DNA from 2 places in the Streptomyces sp. NPDC017991 genome. Region 2 is predicted to be linked to the other one. Evidence: riboswitches for the same ligand, from Rfam matches in the RefSeq annotation. Region 2 holds a riboswitch; the other holds the start of a gene.
What was found. Region 2 has a riboswitch for ZMP and ZTP ahead of ACH4DZ_RS03955 (bifunctional 5,10-methylenetetrahydrofolate dehydrogenase/5,10-methenyltetrahydrofolate cyclohydrolase). Riboswitches for the same ligand answer to the same signal wherever they lie in the genome.
Positions count from the first base shown of each region.

Region 1 (7,176 bases), on a different contig from region 2:
TCAGGGGCGCGGGGAACTGCGCGACCGGCCCCCACCGGCCCGCAGCCGAAGCAGACACGTGGACCCGTCCGGAAAAACGGGTCCGAGAAGTCACCCGTGCTGCCCGGCCGTGTAATGCCCCGGCGCGAGGCGGCAGGTCACGCCGAAGCGGTTCCACGCGTTGATCACCGTGATCGAGGCGAGCAGCTGGGACAGCTCGGTCTCGTCGAAGTGCCGGGCGGCGGTCTCGAACACCTCGTCCGGCACGAAGCCGTCCGTCAGGACCGTCACGGCCTCGGTCAGCGCGAGCGCCGCGAGCTCCTTCTCCGTGTAGAAGTGCCGGGACTCCTCCCAGGCGCTGAGCTGGACGATCCGCTCGACGCTCTCGCCCGCCGCGAACGCGTCCTTCGTGTGCATGTCGAGGCAGAACGCGCAGTGGTTGAGCTGCGAGGCGCGGATCTTCACCAGCTCCAGCAGCACGGGGTCGACGCCCTGCCGGGCCGCCGCGTCCAGCCGGACCATGGCCTTGTAGACCTCGTGGGCGAACTTCACCCACTGGAGTCGGGGGGTGTCCTCGGGGGCGTACGAGGTGTCCTTCGCGGTGCTGTTCTCCGTCGTCGTCATGCTGTCGACCCTACGAACGAAACAGCCCAGGAGTATGGTCCATTTCCATGGCTGGACCTTGGGCCACTTTCGGGGTGGATCTGCATGTCGACGTGGCGCGTACCGGCTCCGGCCTGCGCAGAGGCCTCACGGACGCGCTGCGGGAGGCGGTGCGGGGCGGACGGCTCGCCCCGGGCGTCCGGTTGCCGTCCTCACGCTCCCTCGCCGCCGACCTCGGCATCGCCCGCAACACGGTCGCCGACGCGTACGCCGACCTCGTCGCCGAGGGCTGGCTCACCGCACGCCAGGGCTCGGGCACGCGCGTGGCGCAGCGGGACGTGCCGGTCCCGGCCTCTCCCGCGCGCAGGGCCCGGGCACGCCGGGGACCCGCGTACGACCTGGTCCCCGGCACCCCGGACCTCGCCTCCTTCCCGCGCGCCGAGTGGCTCAAGGCATACCGACGGGCTCTCGCGGCGGCACCGAACGACGCCCTCGGTTACGGGGATCCGCGCGGCCGGGTCGAACTGCGCACCGCCCTCGCCGGCTACCTCGCCCGCGCCCGTGGCGTACGCGCCGACCCCGACCACATCGTCATCTGCTCGGGTTTCGTCCACGGGCTGATGCTGCTCGGGGAGGTGCTGCGACGGCGGGGCGCACGGACGCTCGCGGTGGAGTCGTACGGCCTCGATGTGCACTGGGACCTGATCGAACGGGCGGGGCTGGGGTCGGTGCCGCTGCCGTTCGACGAACTGGGCACGCGGACGGACGACCTGGCGGAGCGCGGGAGCGGCAAGGGCGGCGGGGGCGGCGGCCTGGGCGGGGTGCTTCTCACACCCGCCCACCAGTTCCCCATGGGGGTGCCGCTGCGCCCCGACCGCCGTGCCGCCGCCGTCGACTGGGCGCGGCGCACGGGCGGGCTGATCCTGGAGGACGACTACGACGGCGAGTTCCGCTACGACCGCCAGCCCGTGGGCGCGCTCCAGGGCCTCGACCCGGACCGCGTGGTGTACTTCGGCACCGCCAGCAAGGCTCTCGCGCCCGGCCTGCGCCTCGGCTGGCTGGTCCTGCCGCCGGACGTGGCGCCCGAGGTCATGGCGGCGAAGGGTGGCGCGGACTGGTCGTGCGGGGTCCTGGACCAGCTGACACTGGCGGAGTTCATCACCTCGGGCGCGTACGACCGTCATGTACGCGCCTCCCGCCTCCGTTACCGGCGCCGCCGCGACCAGCTCGTCGCGGCCCTGGCGGCCCGTGCCCCGTCGGTCACCGCCACCGGTATCGCGGCCGGATTCCACGCCGTGCTGCGCCTGCCGCCCGGCACCGAGCAGTCGGTGGTCCGCGCGGCCGCCTGGCACGGCCTGGCCGTCCACGGCCTGACCGGCTACCGCCACCCCGCCGCCACGCCCCCTCCGGCGGACGCCCTGGTCGTCGGCTACGGAACCCCGTCGGACAGCGGCTGGCCGGGAGCACTCGAAACACTGTGCGGGGCGCTGCCCTAGGGCCTGCCCGTGCGGCGATCGCCCCCAGCACCGTCGTCGTCCCGGAACACACCGCCGCACCGAGGGCACACAGCATTCCAAAAAGCGCAAAATGACCGTGGAACAGGGAGAGTTGGGGGAGCCGCTTGTACAACCGGGCCGCGTGATCTTTACGCTGTCGGACTGACGAGCCCGGCGGACGGGCCGGACGGGGGAGAGACATGGCGGAGCAGCGCAGAAGACTTCGGTCCAGCACGGTCGTACTCGGTGGCATGGGCATTCTCGCAACGGCCCTCACCTCGTGCGGTTCCGATCCCGACCGCCGCTGTGTGGATCGCGACAGCTACGACTACGCGGGCGGCTACAAGGTCGTCGCCGACAAGAACTGCGCCTCCGGCTCCACCTCGGCGGGCAGGAAACGCGGGACGAGCGGGAGCGGCACGGTCGACGCCGCCTGGTACTACGACGCCGACGTCGCCGCAGGCCGCGCCGAGGACGGCACCTTCAGCCGCAGCGAGGCCGTCGACCGGGACGGCTTCGGCTGCTCGGACTCGGGCAGCGGCGGCGGCTGACCAGGACGCGGAACGCACCGACGGATCTACGGACACGCGACGGTGGAACGCCGAACCATGGAACCCCGCCCCGGCTGGCAGCGAACAGTCGAGGACCAGGGCCTCATCTACCCCCTCACCCGCCACCCGGACGACTCCCTGCGCCCGTACTGGGACGAGTCCGCCCACTACGTCTTCTCCCTGCCCGAGATCGAGGCCCTGGAGCAGGTCGTCGAGGAACTCCACACGATGTGCCTGGCCGCGGCCGAGTACCTCGTCACCGAGAACCGCCTCGCCGACCTCGGGATCACCGACCCGCGCGTGGCGGAGCCGGTCGCCGAGGCCTGGCGCCGCCGCGCCGAACTCCCCTCCCTGTACGGGCGTTTCGATCTCCGCTACGACGGCACGGGCCCGGCGAAGCTCCTGGAGTACAACGCCGACACCCCGACCTCGCTCGTCGAGGCCGCGAGCCCCCAGTGGTTCTGGATGGAGGAACGCTTCCCCGGCGCCGACCAGTGGAACTCCCTCCACGAACGGCTCGTCGAAGCCTGGCGGAAGCAGGCCCCCCTCCTTCCGCCCGGCAGCCCTCTCTACTTCGCGCACTCCGCCGCCGACGAACTCGGCGAGGACCTCATGACGGTCGGATATCTGAAGGAGACCGCGGAACAGGCCGGCCTCGACACCGCCTGGATCGCGATGGAGGAGATCGGCTGGGACCGTCTCTCCGGACGCTTCGTCGACAAGCAGCTCCGCTTCATCCGCAGCTGCTTCAAGCTCTATCCCTGGGAATGGCTCACCACCGACCGCTTCGCCCCGCATGTCCTGGCCACCCTCGACAACGGCGGTGGCACGGGCACGACGATGTGGATCGAACCCGCCTGGAAGATGCTGCTCAGCAACAAGGCCCTCCTCGCGATCCTCTGGGAGCTGTACCCGGACCACCCGAACCTCCTCCCCGCCTACCTCGACGGCCCTCGCGAACTGGCCACCACCGCCGGATACGTGGCCAAGCCCCTCCTCGGCCGCGAGGGCGCCGGCGTCACCGTCCACGAACCGGGCCCCGGACCCGTGGTCCTCCGCGAGGAGGCCTGCTGCTATCAGGAGCTGGCGCCTCTGCCGTCCTTCGACGGCAACCGGGTCGTCCTCGGCGCCTGGGTCGTCGGACACGAATCGGCCGGCCTCGGCATCCGTGAGTCGGCCGGCCTGGTGACGGACGAATACGCACGCTTCCTGCCGCACGTGATCCTGTGACCCACGGCGGACTCACGGCGGGGCCCGGTTCCGACCGCGCCCCGTCGTCGCTCGCATGGTGGACGGCACAACCTCTCCCGCGGGCGCTCCCGGTACGCTGATCCACGGGCCGTGACTGGCGCGCTGGGATGGGATCGACCATCGGGGAGCGGCCCGGGAACCGTGTGCCGTGCGCCTGGGCCGAACCGTGAACGCCGAACGCCACGTCCGGAGGCCGTCATGTCAGAATCCCGCGCACCCCTCTCCACCGAATCCACCGCCTTCCGCAGTGCCCTCGAAGTGATCCGTGCCGTCGAACCCCGGATCGCCGACGCCATCGGGCAGGAGGTCGCCGACCAGCGCGAGATGCTCAAGCTGATCGCCTCCGAGAACTACGCCTCCCCGGCCACCCTCCTCGCGATGGGCAACTGGTTCAGCGACAAGTACGCGGAAGGCACCGTCGGCCGCCGCTTCTACGCCGGCTGCCGCAACGTGGACACCGTGGAGGCCCTCGCCGCCGAGCACGCCCGCGAGCTCTTCGGCGCCGAGCACGCCTACGCCCAGCCGCACTCCGGCATCGACGCCAACCTCGTCGCCTTCTGGGCCGTCCTCGCCCAGCGCGTCGAGGCCCCGGCCCTGGAGAAGGCCGGCGTCCGCAACGTCAACGACCTCTCCGAGGCCGACTGGGCCGAACTGCGCCAGGCCTTCGGCAACCAGCGCATGCTCGGCATGTCCCTGGACGCCGGCGGCCACCTCACCCACGGCTTCCGCCCGAACATCTCCGGCAAGATGTTCGACCAGCGTTCCTACGGCACCGACCCCACCACCGGCCTCATCGACTACGAGGCCCTGCGCGCCACCGCCCGCGAGTTCAAGCCGATGATCATCGTCGCCGGCTACTCCGCCTACCCCCGTCTCGTGAACTTCCGGATCATGCGCGAGATCGCCGACGAGGTCGGTGCCACGCTCATGGTGGACATGGCCCACTTCGCGGGCCTCGTCGCCGGCAAGGTCCTCACCGGGGACTTCGACCCGGTGCCGCACGCCCAGATCGTCACCACGACCACGCACAAGTCGCTGCGCGGCCCGCGCGGCGGCATGGTCCTGTGCGACTCGTCGCTCGCCGACCAGGTCGACCGCGGCTGCCCGATGGTCCTCGGCGGCCCCCTTCCGCACGTCATGGCCGCCAAGGCGGTCGCCCTCGCCGAGGCACGCCGCCCCGAGTTCCGTGACTACGCCCGGGCCGTGGTCGACAACGCCCGCGCCCTCGCCGAGGGCCTGATGCGGCGCGGTGCCACGCTGGTCACCGGCGGCACGGACAACCACCTCAACCTCATCGACGTCGCCTCCTCCTACGGCCTCACCGGCCGCCAGGCCGAGTCGGCCCTGCTCGACTCGGGCATCGTCACCAACCGCAACGCGATCCCCGCCGACCCGAACGGCGCCTGGTACACCTCGGGCATCCGGATCGGCACGCCCGCGCTGACCACCCGGGGCCTCGGGGCCACCGAGATGGACGAGATCGCGGGCCTCATCGACCGCGTCCTCACCACCACGGAGCCGGGCACCACCAAGAAGGGCACCCCTTCCAAGGCCCAGCACATCCTCGACCCGAAGATCGCGGACGAGATCTCCCACCGCGCGACCGACCTCCTGACCGGCTTCCCGCTGTACCCGGAGATCGACCTCGGCTGATGTCCCGGGCGCGGCGCCGGCCACGAGCCCCCGGCCCCACCGCGCCCGGCCCCGCCGCCCCGACCGCCCGCAGTGTTCCGTCCTGCGGGCCGGTAGGGGCTTGTCGCGCAGTTCCCCGCGCCTCTGAGGGGCGACCCCCACCGGGCCCGCGGCCGGACACGTACCGGCGATCGGGGCAGCACCTGTCCCCGACCGGTTCCGGAGCGGGCCCCGGCACCTGAGAGAATGGTGAGCATGGCTTCTGACCGTCCCCGTGTGCTCTCCGGAATCCAGCCCACCGCAGGCTCGTTCCACCTCGGCAACTACCTCGGCGCCGTCCGCCAGTGGGTGGCCCTGCAGGAGTCCCACGACGCCTTCTACATGGTCGTGGACCTGCATGCGATCACCCTTCCGCAGGACCCCGCGGACCTGCGCGCGAACACCCGGCTCGCCGCCGCCCAACTGCTGGCCGCCGGGCTCGACCCCGACCGCTGCACACTCTTCGTCCAGAGCCATGTCCCCGAGCACGCCCAGCTCGCCTGGATCATGAACTGCCTCACCGGCTTCGGCGAGGCCTCCCGCATGACCCAGTTCAAGGACAAGTCCGCCAGACAGGGTGCCGACCGTGCCTCCGTCGGCCTCTTCACGTACCCGATCCTGCAGGTCGCGGACATCCTGCTGTACCAGGCCAACGAGGTCCCCGTGGGTGAGGACCAGCGCCAGCACATCGAGCTGACGCGCGACCTCGCCGAGCGCTTCAACAGCCGCCTGGGGCAGACGTTCACGGTTCCGAAGCCGTACATCCTCAAGGAGACGGCGAAGATCTTCGATCTTCAGGACCCGGCGGTCAAGATGAGCAAGTCGGCGTCGACGCCGAAGGGCCTCATCAACCTCCTCGACGAGCCGAAGGCCACCGCGAAGAAGGTCAGGAGCGCGGTCACCGACACGGACACGGTGATCAGGTTCGACCCCGTGGAGAAGCCGGGCATCAGCAATCTGCTGGGCATCTACTCCACCCTCACCGGCACCGGTGTCGCGGAACTGGAGCAGAAGTACGTCGGCAAGGGCTACGGTGCGCTGAAGACGGACCTGGCGGAGGTCATGGTCGACTTCGTGACGCCCTTCCGGGAGCGCACCCAGCAGTATCTGGACGACCCGGAGACGCTCGACTCGATCCTGGCCAAGGGAGCCGAGAAGGCTCGCGCGGTCGCGGCGGAGACGCTCTCCCAGGCGTACGACAAGGTGGGTTTCCTGCCCGCCAAGCACTGATCGCCGAGCACCGGCCGCCGGTACGGGAACCCGTAGGGGAGTCCGTAGGCGGTCCGGACGAGACCAGGACAACACCGGCACGACATCCGGAACGGGCCCGCACCGCCGTACAGTCGATAGCCGAACCGGCGGCAACCCATGCCTGACCGGAACGCCGACACGGCGGAACAGAACATCGGCACAACGACAGGAGACGACGTGGGGACCGTAACGATCGGTGTGTCGATCGCGGTCCCGGAGCCACACGGCAGCCTGCTCCAGGAGCGGCGCGAGGGCTTCGGCGACCCCGCGGCTTGCGGTATTCCCACCCACGTCACACTGCTGCCGCCGACCGAGGTCGACCGGTCGGCGCTGCCCGCGATCGAGACGCATCTAGTCGAGGTCGCGGCGGCGGG
Region 1 is NZ_JBIRGP010000003.1:315,136-322,311, forward strand. Features, by position in the region: gene ACH4DZ_RS09870 (carboxymuconolactone decarboxylase family protein) at 91-603, opposite strand; gene ACH4DZ_RS09875 (PLP-dependent aminotransferase family protein) at 651-2,078, shown strand; gene ACH4DZ_RS09880 (hypothetical protein) at 2,279-2,629, shown strand; gene ACH4DZ_RS09885 (glutathionylspermidine synthase family protein) at 2,672-3,859, shown strand; ZMP/ZTP riboswitch at 3,961-4,047, shown strand; gene ACH4DZ_RS09890 (glycine hydroxymethyltransferase) at 4,079-5,533, shown strand; gene trpS (tryptophan--tRNA ligase) at 5,768-6,781, shown strand; gene ACH4DZ_RS09900 (2'-5' RNA ligase family protein) at 6,980-7,176, shown strand, end outside.
Region 1: another riboswitch for ZMP and ZTP. It lies ahead of ACH4DZ_RS09890 (glycine hydroxymethyltransferase); the one in region 2 lies ahead of ACH4DZ_RS03955 (bifunctional 5,10-methylenetetrahydrofolate dehydrogenase/5,10-methenyltetrahydrofolate cyclohydrolase).

Region 2 (7,176 bases):
CGGCGTACAGGACATCGAGGTCCAGCACCTGAACGTCACCGGAGCCCCGCTCTACGGCATCTTCATGCGCAACGTCACCAACGTGGTCCTCGGCCAGATCGACATGCGCCTGTCGGCCGGTCTCGGCGTCCGCATCGACAACCGCGGCGACACCAGCCAGTGGACCCGCAACGTCCGTATCGACAACGTCTACGTGTCCGGGGCGAGCAGCCACGCCGTGGAGACGTACGGGGTCGACGGCATCACCATCGGCACGGTCACCGCGCGCAACGTGGGCGAGTCGGGCCTGCTGCTGAACCAGACGGTCAACGCCACCGTCACCAAGGTGGACGCTGACGGCGCCGGGGCCGGCACCGGCTACGCGGCCTTCCGGATGGCCAACCGCAACGGCCGGATCGGCAGCAGCTACGCGACCAACGTGCGGGTCGGCGAGGTCGTCGCGCGCGGTGGCGGCCGGGGTGTCTTCTGTGTCTCGGAGAGCGGCGGCGCGACCATCGACCGGGTCACGATCTCCAACACCGGCAACAACGCGATCCTGATCGAGAACTGCTACAACGTGAACCTCGCCGCGCAGAGCGGGAGCGTCACGGGCGGCGGGGAGATCCGGCTGGCCGCGCGCTCGGAGTTCCCCAACAACTCGGACATCACCGTCCAGAACCTGACGGTGACGAACTCCGTGATCAGGGAGAGTCCCTGCGGCACCAACACGACGTTCCGCAACAACACGCTGGTCAACAGCACACAGAGCATCTGCTGACGGACCACGGGCCCCCTGCGCGGATGCGTGCAGGGGGCCCGTGCTCATGTCAGTGTCCTGGCTCCGGCCCCCAGTACGAGGAGCCTCCGCCGCGCCACTCGATGAGCGGTGACACCGCGACCTCGTTCTCGTCGAACTCCAGTCCGGCGCGGCGCAGGAACTCGACGACGTCCGGGAGGTTCATGGCGGTGCCGATCGGCTCGCCGTGGACCGTCACGCGCCGGCCGCCGTCGCCGCGCGGCGGATGCACGAGTACTGCGGGGTGTTCCGACATGCCCTCAGCCTCACCCGGACCGCTCGCGCGCGCATCCGGGCAGCGCCGATGACCACCGGATCATCACCGGGCCTTGCTGCGACGCACACGGCGAGGGACCGGCCCGGTACCGGACGTCTCCGTACTCGACGACTCAGTACTCGATGGCGGGGAGCAGGCCGGTGACGGGGGCGGCGAGGTCGGTCACCTGGTGCAGCTGCTCCAGCTGGTAGAGGCCGTTCAGCTGGTTGAGGGACTGGATCCCGTCGGAGATCTTCGGAATCTTGTTCCGGTGCTCGACGGGGAGGTCGCTCACGGCGATCTGGTCGAGTTCCGCGATCGGGTCCAGTTTTCCCGTCTCGGGGACCGTGGCGGCGCTCGCGGAAGGTACGGCAAGCCCCGTGACGCTGATGGCGAGACCAACGGCGGCGACAATACGTCGTGTTGAGATCATGCTTTCAGCAACGGTGACAAGCTGCCCGCGGACACGGCCCCGCCCGGCCCCTCACCCGACAGGCGCATCGATACGCCTGCGCTTGCCGAGGTTCCCGTGCGGGAGGAGTCTCGAAGTCATGGACACCGCGGCAGGCCCCGGCTTCGACACCGAAACACTGCGCCGGGGCATCGAAGGCCAGGACGCGACGGCACTGCTGTCGCTGTACGCGGACGACCCGGAACCTTGTCTGTACCCCGACGGCGTCAGGGTGCTTGCCAACTCGATGATGTCGCTGCGCGACGGCAGGATCGTCGATCAGACCGTGCTCCAGGCCCGGGACGCCGAGGGATGACGCCGAGGGTCCGGATCACCTCGCGTCTGACCTGGACCTTCTCGGCCCGGCTGAGCCCGGGGCGGCCGTCGCGGCCTCGGCCGGCTCGCGGGGCGGGCCGACGCGTGTCCGCTGCTCTTCTTCGGTCGGCACTGCGGGCGGCGCGTTCTCGTCGGTGATCCTTCCGCCGGTACCCGAGGCGGCAGTGGCCCGATGTCCTGAAGTCGCGCAATAGTTGCCTTGTGGATGGTTTTTCTGCTTACTACCTTCCTCGCCATGACAAAGACGAGCACGCCTCATGCCGCCCTCCCGGTGGACGAGGTCACCGCCGCGGCGCGTGAACTGGCCCGGGCCGGACGGTGGCAGCGCGCGTTATGCCTCCTCGACGCCACCGTCACCAGCGAGCCGCGCGACCGGGCGGCTCTCGCTCTCGCCGGGGCGCAGATCGCCCTGGAGCGCGACTGGTTCGGCGGTACGGACACCGCGGACGCCCGGATCGCCGCCGCGGACACGGCGATCGGCGGACTCACCGAGCCGGTCGGGCTCTGGGACCTGGACTTCGTACGGCTGCGGTACGCGTACTTTCGTCTGCTGCTCGGGGACGGCACCTTCCGGTTCGGTCCGGCGGGCAAGGACCCCGCCGAGCTGGCGGAACTGCGGCGGCGCGCGGACGAGTTGTGCGAACGGGCTGCCGACGACGTACGCCGGGGCTGGGCGCGGATGTATCTCGGACTGATCGTCGACAACCTGTTCGCCGAGCGGGACGAGGCGCCGGCGCACTACGAACTCGCCCTGGACGCCGGGGAGTCGGCCGACGACCTCCTGGCCCGTGAGGCGCTGCGCCATCTCGGCGACCACGACCACGACAACCTCGACCACGACCGGGCGCGGGAGCGCTGGACCCGGGCGACCTCTCTCGGCGCCCGTGCCGGGAACGTCCCCGGCACCCTCTCCCAGCAGATGCTCCTGGCCGTCCTGGCCCGCGACACGGGCGACGAACCGGCCGCCACAGCCCTCGCCACGGAGGTCGCACGCTGGGCGGGAGCGATCGGAGCCGTACGCGTGGAGGCCCAGGCGACCGCGTTCCTGGCGAACGAAAGCTGAAGGCCGTGCCCCGCAAGCGGGCGCGGGGAACCGCGCGACAGGCCCCCACCGGCCCGCAGCCGAAACGACGGCCGGGCGAGGCCCGGGGCCTGGCGTAAAATAGCCGCAGGTCGTGACTGGCGCTGAGGTGGACCACCACCGGGGAGCGGCCCGACGCAATCGTCTGAGCCGCGCGCCTGGGCATCCTCCACGACGCTCAGGAGCAGCACATGTCCCAGGCCACACTCATGGACGGCACCGGTCTCGCCCGGCGGATCGTCGAGGAGACGGCGCAGCGGGCGGCCGACCTCACCGGACGCACGGGGGTGACGCCCTGTCTCGCGACCGTGCTGGTGGGCGAGGACCCGGCGTCCGTCACCTACGTACGCATGAAGCAGAACCGTTCCCGCAAGGCCGGTATCGCGTCACGGCACGTGTCCCTGCCCGCCGCGACCACGACCGCCGAACTGATCGGCACCCTCACCGAGCTGTCCGCCGACCCCACCGTGCACGGCATCCTGCTCCAGCACCCGATGGGGCACCACATCGACGAGCGGGCGGCTTTCGAGGCGATCGCTCCGGAGAAGGACGTCGACGGGGTGACCCTGGCGTCGTTCTCCGCGATGAGTTTCGGGCTGCCCGGCTTCTCCTCGTGCACGCCGGGCGGGATCATGCGCCTCCTCGACGAGTACGACGTCGATCCGGCCGGCAGGCGTGCCGTGGTGGTGGGCCGCAGCGCGATCCTCGGCAAGCCGGTGGGCATGCTGCTGCTCGGCCGCGACGCCACGGTGACGTACTGCCACTCGCGCACCCCGGCCGCCGATCTGTCGTCGCTCGTGCGGGAGGCGGACATCGTGGTGGCCGCGGTGGGGCGGCCCCGGCTGATCCGCGGGGAGGACATCAAGCGGGGCGCGGTCGTCGTGGACGCCGGTTACAACCCCGGAAACGTCGGGGACGTCGACTTCGACAGCGCCCGTGAGCGGGCGTCGCTGATCACCCCCGTACCCGGCGGGGTCGGTCCGATGACGATCGCCACGCTGCTGGCCCAGACCGTCGAGGCGGCCGTCCAGCAGACCGGTGCCTGATGCGGACCCGCTGCGGACCGATCAGCGGATCCACGCGCTGTAGTCCATGACGTCGCCCGCCTCGACGCCGTACTCGGGTTCGTCGACGGCCGCGGTGTCCTCCAGGCCCAGTACGGCACCGGTGGCCGGGTCCATGATCAGCATCCGGCGGTAACCGGCGCCGTCGTACACGTACGCCTGGCCGAGGCGGCCGAGGCGGTCGGTCACCTGGCCGACCGACCTCAGCCCCTTCGCGTCCGCGAGGAGCCGGGCGAGCGCGGCGTTCTCGCGGGCGCCGAGGGTCCAGGTGTCGAGCAGCACCGCCGTGGCGTCCAGCAGTGCGCGCGTGGTCAGCGGGGTGTCGATGTGCTGCGCTTCCCGCAGGTAGGCGCGCAGCCGCGTGGCGTCGTGCGGGGGCGGTGACTGGGGCGGGGCGTCGCTCCAGCTCGGCGGGAAGGTCTGCTCGCTGATGACGTGCCCGTCGTCGACGAGGCGCGGGCCGTCGTCCGCGTCGCTGAGGACCCGCCGGCCGGGGTGGCGCGGGTCGGTCGCGACGACCAGCTCCGTGTGGCTGTCGTCGGCGTTCCAGCGCACGACGCGTTCCACGGGCAGGGTGATCGGCGGCTCGTCCTCCGACATGCCCACGCTCCAGGACTGCACATGCGTGCCCTTGCGCAGCCCTGCCGAACCGTCCGCCGCGTCCCGCCGGGCCCGCTCGACCAGCCTGTCGAGGGGTACGGGGGTGGAGTCGGCCCGGACCACCAGCGGGCGGGGCGCGGCCACGGCCGGGGTGGTGCTCGGGCCCGCGAGGAGGAGCGCGGTGGCGGTTGTGGCGACCACCACGGTCGCAGTGAGCGCCCAGACGAGGCGGGTACGGCTCGGCCTGGGTCGGCGCTCGCCGTACACATCCGCGTCCACACCTGCGTCCGTGCCTGTGCCTGCGCCCGCGTCTGCCATGAGGTGGTGCAGCCGGCTCTCGGCCTCGTGGCCCAGCGGGCCTTCACCGAAACGGGGGTCGTCGCGGGGCACCGGGTCGGCCCGGCGCAGCAGTTCGAGCTCGTCAGCCATGGAACTGCTCCTTCGGAGGGTCGGTGTCGACGGCCCCGGCGCTCGGGGTCACCACGACGCGCATGCGGGCGATCTCGGTTCTGAGGCGGCGGCGGGCCCGGTGCAGTCGCATCGCCGCCGCTCGGCTGCCGCAGCCGAGGGCCACGGCGATCTCGTCGACCCCCAGTTCCTCCCAGGCGGTGAGCCGCAGTACCTCCTGGTCGGCCGGGGAGAGGCGGGCCAGCGCGTCGTGCACCCACTCGGCGGGCCGCTCGGAGTCCGGGCTGTCGACGATCTGTCTGCCGTGCACGGTCTCGTCGTTGCCGAGCCTGTCCATCAGCCGGCGCCGGCGCCCATAGCCGCGTACCGCGTTGGAGAGGCAGTTGCGTGCCACTCCGTACAGCCAGGGAAGAGGGGATGCGGGCAGGTCGGAGCGGCGCCGCCAGGCGACGGTGAAGACCTCCGCCACCACTTCCTCGACTTCGCTCGTCCGGCCGTCCAGTCGCCGAGCGACATAGCGGCTGACCGCCCAGTAGTGCTCGCGATAGGCAGCGGCGAAGATCTCGTCGTTGCTCATGTCCCGTACGTGTCCGGCAGGTCCTCGATCGTCACACCTGTTTCGGTGATCTTCGCCGCCCCGCCCAGGTGTGACGTCGGAAGGGCCGGCGGACACAGACGGGGCATGGAGAGCAACACTGTCACCCCGGCGCTCGCGCCCCCACGCCCGGGCCGCCGTCCCGGACTCGCCGGCGTCCGCCGGCTGACCACCACGGACCACAAGACGATCGGCACGATGTACCTGGTCACGTCGTTCGCGTTCTTCTGCATCGGCGGCGTCATGGCGCTGCTGATGCGCGCCGAGCTGGCCCGTCCCGGCACGCAGTTCATGTCGAACGAGCAGTTCAACCAGGCGTTCACGATGCACGGCACGATCATGCTGCTGATGTTCGCGACGCCGCTGTTCGCGGGCTTCACGAACTGGATCATGCCGTTGCAGATCGGTGCGCCGGACGTGGCGTTCCCGCGGCTGAACATGTTCGCCTACTGGCTGTACCTGTTCGGCTCGCTCATCGCGGTCGGCGGCTTCCTCACCCCGCAGGGCGCGGCCGACTTCGGCTGGTTCGCCTACAGCCCGCTGTCGGACGCGGTCCGCTCGCCGGGCATCGGCGCCGACATGTGGATCATGGGTCTGGCCTTCTCGGGCTTCGGCACCATCCTGGGCGCGGTCAACTTCATCACCACCATCATCTGCATGCGCGCGCCCGGCATGACGATGTTCCGTATGCCGATCTTCGTGTGGAACGTGCTGCTCACCGCGGTCCTGGTGCTGCTCGCCTTCCCCGTGCTCGCCGCCGCGCTGTTCGCGCTGGAGGCGGATCGGAAATTCGGCGCACACATCTTCGATGCCTCGAACGGTGGGGCGTTGCTGTGGCAGCATTTGTTCTGGTTCTTCGGGCATCCAGAGGTGTACATCATCGCGTTGCCGTTCTTCGGCATCATCAGTGAGGTCATCCCGGTCTTCTCCCGCAAGCCGATGTTCGGCTACATGGGCCTGATCGGCGCGACCATCGCCATCGCGGGCCTGTCCGTGACGGTGTGGGCGCACCACATGTACGTCACCGGCGGTGTGCTGCTGCCGTTCTTCTCCTTCATGACGTTCCTCATCGCCGTCCCGACAGGCGTGAAGTTCTTCAACTGGATCGGCACCATGTGGCGGGGCTCGCTGTCTTTCGAGACGCCGATGCTGTGGGCCACCGGATTTCTGATCACTTTCATGTTCGGTGGTCTGACCGGTGTCATCCTGGCCTCGCCGCCGATGGACTTCCACGTCTCGGACTCGTACTTCGTGGTGGCGCACTTCCACTACGTGGTGTTCGGAACGGTCGTGTTCGCGATGTTCTCCGGCTTCCACTTCTGGTGGCCGAAGTTCACCGGCAAGATGCTCGACGAACGCCTCGGGAAGATCACCTTCTGGACGCTGTTCATCGGCTTCCACGGTACGTTCCTCGTCCAGCACTGGCTGGGCACGAACGGAATGCAGCGCCGGATTCCCGACTATCTGGCCGTGGAGGGGTTCACGTTCCTCAATACGGTCTCCAGTATTTTCTCCTTCGTCCTGGGGCTGTCCCTGCTGCCGTTCTTCTACAACATCTGGAAGACGGCCAAGTACGGCAAGAAGATCGAGGTCGACGACCCGTGGGGCTA
Region 2 is NZ_JBIRGP010000001.1:904,395-911,570, forward strand. Features, by position in the region: gene ACH4DZ_RS03930 (hypothetical protein) at 1-757, shown strand, start outside; gene ACH4DZ_RS03935 (hypothetical protein) at 807-1,031, opposite strand; gene ACH4DZ_RS03940 (hypothetical protein) at 1,165-1,464, opposite strand; gene ACH4DZ_RS03945 (hypothetical protein) at 1,583-1,798, shown strand; gene ACH4DZ_RS03950 (hypothetical protein) at 2,054-2,881, shown strand; ZMP/ZTP riboswitch at 2,984-3,070, shown strand; gene ACH4DZ_RS03955 (bifunctional 5,10-methylenetetrahydrofolate dehydrogenase/5,10-methenyltetrahydrofolate cyclohydrolase) at 3,091-3,945, shown strand; gene ACH4DZ_RS03960 (CU044_5270 family protein) at 3,967-4,992, opposite strand; gene ACH4DZ_RS03965 (RNA polymerase sigma factor) at 4,985-5,548, opposite strand; gene ctaD (cytochrome c oxidase subunit I) at 5,654-7,176, shown strand, end outside.